Regions from separate parts of the Pediococcus ethanolidurans genome, predicted to be linked through region 1. Evidence: predicted binding sites of a transcription regulator. Region 1 holds the regulator's gene; each other region holds the start of a gene.
What was found. The regulator NrdR, encoded in region 1, represses ribonucleotide reductase genes. The targets are predictions, from matches to a motif close to ACACNATATATNGTGT.
Positions count from the first base shown of each region.

Region 2: AB3219_RS10515 (deoxynucleoside kinase) is a predicted target of NrdR. The motif match lies at 1,867-1,882, and genes of this name have one in related genera.
Region 3: pnuC (nicotinamide riboside transporter PnuC) is a predicted target of NrdR. The motif match lies at 1,365-1,380, and genes of this name have one in related genera.

Region 1 covers NZ_OZ061250.1:1,904,426-1,907,715, forward strand. Annotated here, with positions in the region: gene dnaI (primosomal protein DnaI) at 1-323, opposite strand, end outside; gene AB3219_RS09415 (replication initiation and membrane attachment family protein) at 326-1,711, opposite strand; gene nrdR (transcriptional regulator NrdR) at 1,711-2,220, opposite strand; gene coaE (dephospho-CoA kinase) at 2,241-2,840, opposite strand; gene mutM (bifunctional DNA-formamidopyrimidine glycosylase/DNA-(apurinic or apyrimidinic site) lyase) at 2,840-3,290, opposite strand, start outside.
Region 2 covers NZ_OZ061250.1:2,104,956-2,108,245, reverse strand. Annotated here, with positions in the region: lysine riboswitch at 8-192, shown strand; gene AB3219_RS10520 (amino acid permease) at 312-1,781, shown strand; gene AB3219_RS10515 (deoxynucleoside kinase) at 1,910-2,542, shown strand; gene serS (serine--tRNA ligase) at 2,826-3,290, shown strand, end outside.
Region 3 covers NZ_OZ061250.1:1,121,008-1,124,297, forward strand. Annotated here, with positions in the region: gene AB3219_RS05495 (GlsB/YeaQ/YmgE family stress response membrane protein) at 176-430, shown strand; gene pnuC (nicotinamide riboside transporter PnuC) at 526-1,293, opposite strand; gene AB3219_RS05505 (YdcF family protein) at 1,521-2,540, shown strand; gene AB3219_RS05510 (hypothetical protein) at 2,589-3,290, shown strand, end outside.

The DNA.
Region 1 (3,290 bases):
AATGCGCGCTGTTTTTCATCTGCCAACAGTTGTTTACTAGGACGATATGAAACCTCAATTAAATGATTATTTACAATCAAAATCGGCTGGTATCCTGGCATCAAAGTTGGTTCATGACGATTATATTTATTTCTTTCCTGAACATATTCATATAGCTTAGATGCTGAACGAGCCACACTATCAGGTGATAATTCTGTTTTGTGTTTCTGACAAAATGCTAAAACATCGGGATCCTCATACACAGCAGACATTAGATCCTGAAACTTAGTATCTAACTTACGTTTGCTCATAAGTTCTTTTAATACTTCGCGCACATTTTCCATGTCTACTTGTCCTCCTTGTGTTGTTTTCGAAGTGCATTTAACCGTTGATTTAACCGTTCTTGATCATTCTTGTTAATGGTCGTTGTCTGCGTAGATTTATCATTTTTTGCCCAGTCAGGTAAGGTCTCTTTAGTCACTATTCTGCGTGCATTTGCCTGCTTTCGCGTTGTTGCTTTAGATTTTGCAAAGTTTTTAATCTGTAACACAGCCGCCTCTGGAGTTGTGACATGAGCCCGGCTCCAATTATTTGCCATTGTATCAACAAGTTTGTTAGGTAATGTTGTAATTTCACGATCAACCACAATATAAGAAATCAAAATATTAATTACACTAACCGGAAACAAATTACGATCGATTAAATCCTTTAACAATTGTCTTTCACTGTACGTCACATAACCGCCATGAATTGAAAGTTTTAGATTTTCCAAATAAGTTGCCGGTGCATACGCTTTAGCAGCTTTAATTAGTTCTTGATCTTCCTTAGAAAGCTCAGACTTATCCTCTTTACTGACAATTTCTGGTTGCTCGGCTCCGGCAACATACTTCTGTGTTTCCGTACTATGTGCTGTAAAGTCCTTTGAAATCTGCAATTGCAGTTTTTTTGTGTTCAATTTATTGGAAATCAAATCAGTGGCCTGTCCAATTTGACGAGCCATTTCAACCTCATCAATTCCATATAAAAGATGCTCACTTAAAATTAATTTTTGCGCCTCATCTACGGAACTCCACTGGGTAAACCCCTTGCTTACCAACTCTTTTAACAGTTTGAAATCAAAATTTGTATTCTTTAAACTTATCTCTGTTGCCTGATTGGTTTGACTAGCTTTTTTAAATTCTGCCTGAGTTTCACGAATTAAAGAATTGGGTTCTTTAAGCGTTTGTTCAGAAATATGAAAAGCCGTTAAAAAATCAGTTGAAACGTTTTTAAGATCTTTGTTATTAGTTTGAATCAATTTAAAATGATCTGCCAATTCCGAAAAACGTCGCTCGCCAACTGCTTCAAGCAATAGACTGCTTAACAAAGCATCTTTGAAAAAACTATCTGGAAACACCGGTTTATCAAGTTGATAAACAAAAAAGTGTCCAAGTGAATCTTCTCCCTCAAACGACTTTAGCAAACCAATTCCTTCAAGTTTTTGACGGCTTGCATAAAATTCTGGTAAATCACAATTTAGAATATCAAATAATTCTAAATGAGATTTTCTTTCTGAACGGATCCCCACTGGATTCATTTCTGTCCAAAGTGTCAGAAACAAACTAAAAGCCTTTGCTCCTATGATTGGTTGATACAAATAAGTCAGTACTTGTTGATCAAAATTACTCAGATATGCTTGTTGGGTAACTAAAAAACCATCCTTGGGACTTAAATTTGCCCACCCTTTGTTCATTACGCTTCGCCACCATCGTTTTTATCTTTGCCTGTGGTTGTCTTCTTTGTATCTTTTTCTTTTGCCATCATATCTTTTAGTTCTTTCATAAAGACATTCATATCTTTAAATTGGCGATAAACACTAGCAAATCGAATATACGCAATTTCATCTACTTTTGCGAGCAAATTCATGACGTACTCACCAATAATTTGACTTGAAACTTCATTTTCACCTAATCCGCGAACTTTATTTTCAACTTCATCAACAATCTTAGACATTTCATCCGCGCCAACTGGTCGTTTCTCAGCAGCTCGAATAAGCCCACGAAGAATCTTCTCGCGATTAAATTCTTCTCGGGTACCATTTTTCTTAATCACCAATAATGGTGATGCTTCAATACGTTCAAACGTTGTAAATCTAAATCCACATGCTTCACATTCTCTTCTTCGTCGAATAACACGACCATCATCTGTTGGACGGCTATCGACAACACGTGAACCATTATGGTGACAGTGTGGACATCTCATGGGCTACTTACCTCCACTTATTAACGTAACTTACTATTGTCAAGCCATTTTAACACTTGCCGGTGGGTTTCTTCAATAGACGTACTGTTGTCAATAACAACATCAGCCATCAATCGTTTCTTCTTTTGCGACCATTGACTCGAAATTCGTGCTTGTGCTTCTTTCATTGACAACCCATCTCGTTGTCGTAACCGTTGTAACTGAACTGTTGGTGAACTTACTACTACCATAACCTGATCAACCAAGAATTGATAGTTCTGTTCTAAAAGTAAGGGTGCATCCAAAACAATCAATTTTTTTGAACTTTTTTTCAGTTTCTCAATTTGCCGAATAATTTCGGTTTTAATTGCTGGTTGCATTATTTCATTTAGTTTTTTCATATTTTCGGAATCAGAAAACACTAATTGACCAAGTTTTTTTCGATTAAGCTCATCATTATTATCAAATACTTGATCACCAAAAGTTTGTCGCAATTTTTGTGTGGCGATCATTCCTGGCTTCACAACTTCACGGGAAATTAAATCAGCATCAACAACTGGAAAACCCAATTTTCTTAAATACTGACTAACTGTAGACTTTCCTGTTGCAATACTGCCGGTCAGACCTAATACTTGCACCATTAGTCATCAACCTCAACTAATTTTTGACAAAACGGGCAAAAATGAGTTCCACGTTGAGAAACTTTAATTCTTTCAATGGGTGTCCCACACCGTTCGCACGGTTGGCCAGTTCGTTGATAAACGTGCAGTTGATTTTGGAAGCTCCCTGCATGTCCGCTAGCATCTAAATACGAAAAAACTGTCGTCCCTTTGGCGCGAATCGCCAAATCAAGTTCATCAAAAATCTTTTGTCTTAGAATTGCAATTTTATCAACTGGTACTGTATTGGTTGGTTGTAATGGGTGTATTTTGGCTAACCATAAGACTTCATCGCAATATATATTGCCAAGACCAGCAATCATATTTTGATCAAGTAAAAAGGACTTAATCGCCTTATGATGTTTTTTCATCGTTGTTGTTAAATAATCAAGACTCAAAGTTGCTGGTGTTGGTTCAGGTCCAATTGTTTTT
Region 2 (3,290 bases), 200 kb from region 1:
GATTCATATCGAAAGAAGAGGTTGCCAAACTCATCAGTCACGACTTGTAGATGAAAAAGCATTGAAGACAAGTCGCAAAAGGGTGTTTGGCCGAAACTTAAGGCTGCTTTTTCAGTTTTAAGTTGGGTTCTGATTCAATAAATCAGAGACTGTCGTGATGAGTTGAAATCATCACGGGGCGCTATCTACGATTTGACTGAGAAATTTAGTAAGTCTTTTTGTATGGCGATTTTGTTATACAAAGGGGCTTTTTTTATTGGTTAAAAATAAGATTGCCTTTTTAATTCGAAATTTAAGGAGGAACTATTTTTATGGCAGAAAAAGAGAATCATTCGATTGATCGATCATTGAAAACACGGCATATTTCCATGATCGCACTTGGTGGTAGTATCGGAACCGGATTATTTGTAGCTAGTGGGTCCGCAATTTCAGAGGCAGGACCAGCTGGGGCATTGATCGCCTACGTTGCGATGGGTATTATGGTTTACTTTTTGATGACGAGCTTGGGAGAAATGGCAACTTATATGCCGGTTTCAGGATCGTTTGCAACCTACTCAACAAAATATGTGGATCCTGCACTGGGATTTGCGATGGGATGGAATTACTGGTTTAATTGGGCAATTACGTTGGCAGTTGATATTAGTACTGTCTCTATTGTGATGAAGTTCTGGTTACCCAGTGTACCCGGATGGGTTTGGAGCAGTGTGGCCTTGATTCTAATTTTTGTAGTTAATGCACTGACGGTCAAAGCTTTTGGTGAAACGGAATACTGGATGGCCTTAATTAAGGTTATTACCGTAATCATCTTTTTGGTTATCGGTGTGGCCGTTATTTTTGGAATTATGGGTGGTCACGCAACTTACTTAAATAATTTCACTTATAAAAAAGCACCATTTGTCGGTGGTATTCCAATGATCTTAAGTGTTTTCGTTGTTGCCGGATTCTCATTTCAGGGAACGGAACTAATCGGAATTACGGCCGGTGAATCGGCAACACCAGAAAAAAGTGTCCCTAAAGCAATTAACCAGGTTTTTTGGCGAATTTTATTATTCTACATTCTTTCAATTTTTGTTATTGCCTGCATTATCCCGTACACAAGTCCGGATTTGTTAGGTTCATCGGCAAGTGATGTCAAAATTAGTCCCTTCACACTTGTATTTCGACGGGCTGGTTTGGCAGGAGCTGCAAGTGTGATGAATGCCGTTATTTTAACTTCGGTTATTTCATCTGCTAATTCTGGTATGTACGCATCAACCCGTATGCTGTACTCAATGGCCTTAGAAGGATATGCACCTAAAACGTTTAGTTTGACGACAAAACGTGGAATTCCGTTGATGGCACTTATTGGCACCACAATTGTGGGCGCTTTAACATTTATTTCTAGTATTGCAGGACCAGAAATCTATATGTGGTTGGTAGCAGCTAGTGGTCTAACCGGATTTATTGCGTGGTTAGGCATTGCAATTTCTCATTTTCGTTTCCGAAGAGCGTTTGTTAAACAGGGCCATCAATTGGATGAACTAAAATATCATGCTAAGTGGTTTCCGTTTGGTCCTATATTTGCCTTTGTTCTTTGTTTGCTGGTGATTGCAGGTCAGGACATTCACTCGTTTGCGACATTTAACTGGGAAGCAATTGGAATTAGTTATATGAGTGTTCCCATATTTATTGTGTTATATACGTATTATAAGTTGAAGTATCACACCCATATGATTCCGCTGGATGAAGTCGATTTAACGCAACCTGATTTTATTTTAAAGGGTCGAAAAGCACAAAAATAAGTGTATAATGTAAGGCGCTGTATAAATTCAAATGTTTTTTCGTTTGAAAAACATAAACTACATGTTGTCTTTGCTTGAAATCATGCTACAATATATAGTATCAAAACAGGAATAAAGGGGAACTTTGAATGATTGCATTGTCAGGACCAATCGGCGCAGGAAAAACAACGTTAACAGAAATTTTGTCACAACATTTAGGTACAAAAGCTTTTTATGAATCAGTGGATGATAACAAGATCTTGCCACTTTTTTATAAAGATCCTAAACGTTACGCATTTCTGCTTCAGATCTATTTTTTAAATCAACGTTTAGATGGTATCAAGGAAGCTTTTCAGACTAAAAATAGTGTGATGGATCGTTCGATTTATGAAGACTCGCTGCTTTTTCATCTGAATGCAGATTTGGGTCGGGCAACTAGTACTGAAGTTCAGATTTATGATTCACTTTTAACGAATATGATGGAAGAACTTCCGGAAACTCATTATCAAAAGAATCCAGATCTGTTAATTGATATTAATATTTCATTTGACACGATGCTAACACGGATCAAAAAACGAGGACGGTCGTACGAACAAATTGATAATGATCCAAGTTTGTACGAGTATTATCGTGATTTGAATAATCGTTATACGGAGTGGTATGACAATTATAATGAAAGTCCTAAAATTCAAATTGATGGTGATCAGTTTGATTTTGTGGAGGATCCTAACGCGCGTCAGAAAGTAATTCAAATAATTGATGAAAAAATTGCCGAAATTTAGTTGTCTATTGAATTAGTTTCGGTTATGATTAGGTTAATAAGTAAACGTAAATTCACATAAAGTAGATTTAAAGCGAGATAGAGTTAGTGAGAGCTATCAATCGAAACTCCGGTGAATAAAAACGGGTGAGTAATTTCACACGGCTGCGGTCGTTAAACTTAAGTGAGGGTGCTAGCGACAGCAAACTTGGGTGGTACCGCGAAAAAAAGACCTTTTTCGTCCCAATTGATGGGATGAGAAAGGTCTTTTTATTATGTTTACAAAAATAAGGAGGATATAAACCATGTTAGATTTAAAAAATATTCGTAACAATCCAGATTTTGTGAAAGAACGATTAGGTACACGGGGAATCGATCCAAAAGAAATCGATAAGTTATTAGATGTGGATCAAAAACGACGTGATTTAATTGTAGAAAGTGAAAATTTAAAAAAGACACGTAATGAAGTTTCAGACCAAATTTCTTTGCTTAAACGTCAAAAAGAAGATGCGACTGATCAAATTACAGAAATGCGTAAGGTCAGTGGTGAAATCAAAGAACTTGATCAACAACTTCAAGTACTCACCGACCAGGTGCAAGACATGGCTGCTCATCTGCCCAATATTCCTAATCAAGATGTTCCGATTAGTTTAACTGAAGAGGGAAGTGTTGAACTACGTAAAGTAGGAAAACCTCGTGAATTTACCTTTAAACCAAAGCCTCATTGGGAAATTGGCGAAAGCTTAGGTATTTTAGATTTTGAACGGGCT
Region 3 (3,290 bases), 780 kb from region 1:
GGAAGCTGAGTAATCACTAGTTTGCATAAGACTTTTCGACAGTAGAGTTGTCATTAATTACAAAAAGGAGCCATTTCGACTAATTGGTGTTCGATGTAGGTCGAATGGACATCCTTTTGCAGATGAGATTTTGTGATAGCAAAATAGTCATTAATTACAAAAGGAGTGATGCACGATGCTTGGATGGTTATGGGCTTTAATTATTGGTGGAATTATCGGAGCACTTGCTGGTGCGATTACAAGTAGAGATTTGCCAGCTGGGTGGATTGGTAATATTGTCGGCGGATTAGTTGGTGCGTGGATAGGACAATCACTATTAGGCACATGGGGACCTCAATTGGCTGGAATGGCTTTAATTCCTTCAATCATTGGGGCAATCGTGGTTGTACTGATCGTATCAGCAATTTTTGGAATGAGAAAAAGAATGTAAACATCATTGACTAGTGATTTCACTCCGTTTCCTTAGTGTAGGCAGACAAAAACGGCGTACTCGCAAATTGGAGTACGTCGTTTTGTTGTATAATTTTAAGCGTGTGTAACGTCGCCAACGGTTTCTTCTTTTTCGGAATAACCATTTTCTTCTTTAATAAGACGAGCACGTTCTTTTTTGTTATACCATGGAGAAGTGGTGAATGCTAAAACATCATTAATTAGATAAATTGAGCTATTTACGAACATAGCTAAGGTTGCGGAACCCTGACGGAATGAAATGAACCAAAGAACCATTTGAGCAATTCCGGAAGCAACCCACCAGAAATATTGGTTGTTGAAACGTAAGAAACAAATAACACCGGCAGTTAAACTAATTGAAAAACTAATAGCATCAACCCAAGGGCGAGGATCATTTGTGAATGTACCAATTAAGTAACCAGAAATAAAGTAAACAATTACTGTTGAAGCCAGTGCAACAAACCAAGTTTTACCAGTAAATTTACGGATCTTGGAAACCATGTTGACATTCCAGTTGGCACTCATTAGAACTGGTAAATCAAGTGTAACAACGTAAGCAAGTTGTTCAGCCATACTTAAGTAGTTTTTAGCCGCAAATCCGGTAATAATAAAACAAAGGGCAGATAAGAGACCTAACCAACCATTAACCGATTTTGCTGCATTAATTGCTAAAATACATAAAACGCCTAAAGTGGTTCCAATAAAAGTTGTGATTGTTAAAGCTGTAATCGGTGAATTGACTAAGGTCATGATCTGACAACCCAAACTGAAAAAGAATAAATAGTAGTTTTGTTGTGGCCATCCCTTTAATTGATGTGCCAAAAAATGTAAGTAATTAGACATTTGATCCTCTCCCTAACTTAATTTCTATATGTACGGCCGTACACAATATGTTCTGATCTCAAAATCAGATAACACTATATATTGTATCTCGAAATAAAATAAATGAAAGTCTTGATTTTGATTTTTTTTTGATGTATGAGAGAAAGTACTATAAAATATATGTCATTAAATTTTGAAAAAATAGTGCAAGCGCTTTAAAATATTACTATAGAGGGAAGTGATTAAAGATGGACTTCGGTTATTGGGGAAGTATTTGTTTAGCTGTTTTTATCACCTTATGGTTAACTGATCGCCGACGGTTTTTAAATGGGTATTTTTTAATTGCCGGTCTCATTTGTTTTGTGGTGGCTGTTTGGCAATGGCTTGAAATTACGCAAGCTCCTTGGATGCAAGCACTACTGCTGGTTGTGAGCTTAGCACTTACTGGAATCATTCCCGTTGCTTTAGCCCTCTTTGCACTGGCTTGTGTACTTTATAGTCACCGACTGATTCGACATGCAGGGTCAAATCCTGGTTATGTTCTCCTTGAGATGGTGGGTTTTATAATTTGGGGCATGTTATTATTAACATTACTCAATTCACTTCTTTTTCATAGTCAATTTATTTGGCTGATCCTTGGGCTCCTTTTTATATGGATTGGTTATTTTATGGTTGGCTTTCTTTCTTATGGCGTGGCTTCTTTACTCGATGAATTACCAATTCTGTATTCGGTTGATTTTATTGTGATTTTAGGGGCCGGTTTACTCGCTGATGGGACTGTTTCAAAGATTTTACAACGACGACTTGATAAGGGAATCGCGATTTATCAACAACAACTAAAACGTGGTGCCCATCCGCAGTTTATTGTATCAGGTGGTCAAGGCGCCGATGAAATTATGCCGGAAAGTCAGGCCATGAGGAATTATTTGGAGAAAAAGGGAATTACCAGTACACAAATTATTCAGGAAAGCACATCAACTTCGACTTATGAAAACTTACGCTTTTCAGAAATTATCATGACTAAAATTAAAATCTTTCATCGAGCCATTTTTGTAACCAATAGTTTTCATGTATTTCGTGCTGGTGTCATTGCAAAAAAATTAAATACTACAATGTCTGGGGTGAGTGCTTCGACTTCAATGAATTATCTACCGTTTGCTGCCTTTCGAGAGTATCTGGCATTGTTCATGATGTTTAAATGGATTAACGCAATTATTTTGGGAGGTATTACCGTGGTTTACTTAATCTATGGGTTATTCATTTATTAATTAAATCTGTGGGTAACATGGTATAATGTCTCCAAGGAGGAGAAAATCATGACCTTACAATTAAATATTAAAAGGAGTTTAACTGGTGTGATTGCTATTGCAATGCTGTTTTCTCTTGCAGCATGTCGTAATAGTAGTCAAAGCGGTGCAACAAGTGGTTCTTCCAGCACTTCTAGTTCGGAACAATCTAACCAGAAAAGGGCCGCAACTCTTTTAAAAAAAGCACAAAAACAAATTGAAAATGGACAAACAACGAGTGCGTTAACAACCTTAAAAAAAGCACAAGAATTAGATAGTAGTAACGATAAGGTAAGCAAACTACTTGCGAATGTTCAAAACTATCTGGATGCAAAAGATGCTTTGAATGATGGGGATACCAGCTCTGCTAATGAAAGTTTGGCAAAGATGACTTCGGAACAAACTAATGGTGATGCGTTGACTTCACAGGCCAAAGATTTGAGTACCAAAGCGGCTCAATTAAAAGAAGCCAACCGATGGTATCAAAATGCTTATGACGCGGTGTCAAATGGTTATTATGAAACGGCTAAGGCTGATTTGGCAAAATTAAATGCTTTACCTTCATCTGTTAGAGGAATCAAAAATCTCCAAAATCAAGGTAAAAGTTTAACTAGTCAAATAAATGCAGCCAGCAGTAGTACAACTACAGCCCAAAGTTCTAACTCAAGTTCTAGTTCAACAAGTAGTTCGACAACATCTCAAACTACTGGGGGTTTAACCGATGAACAGACT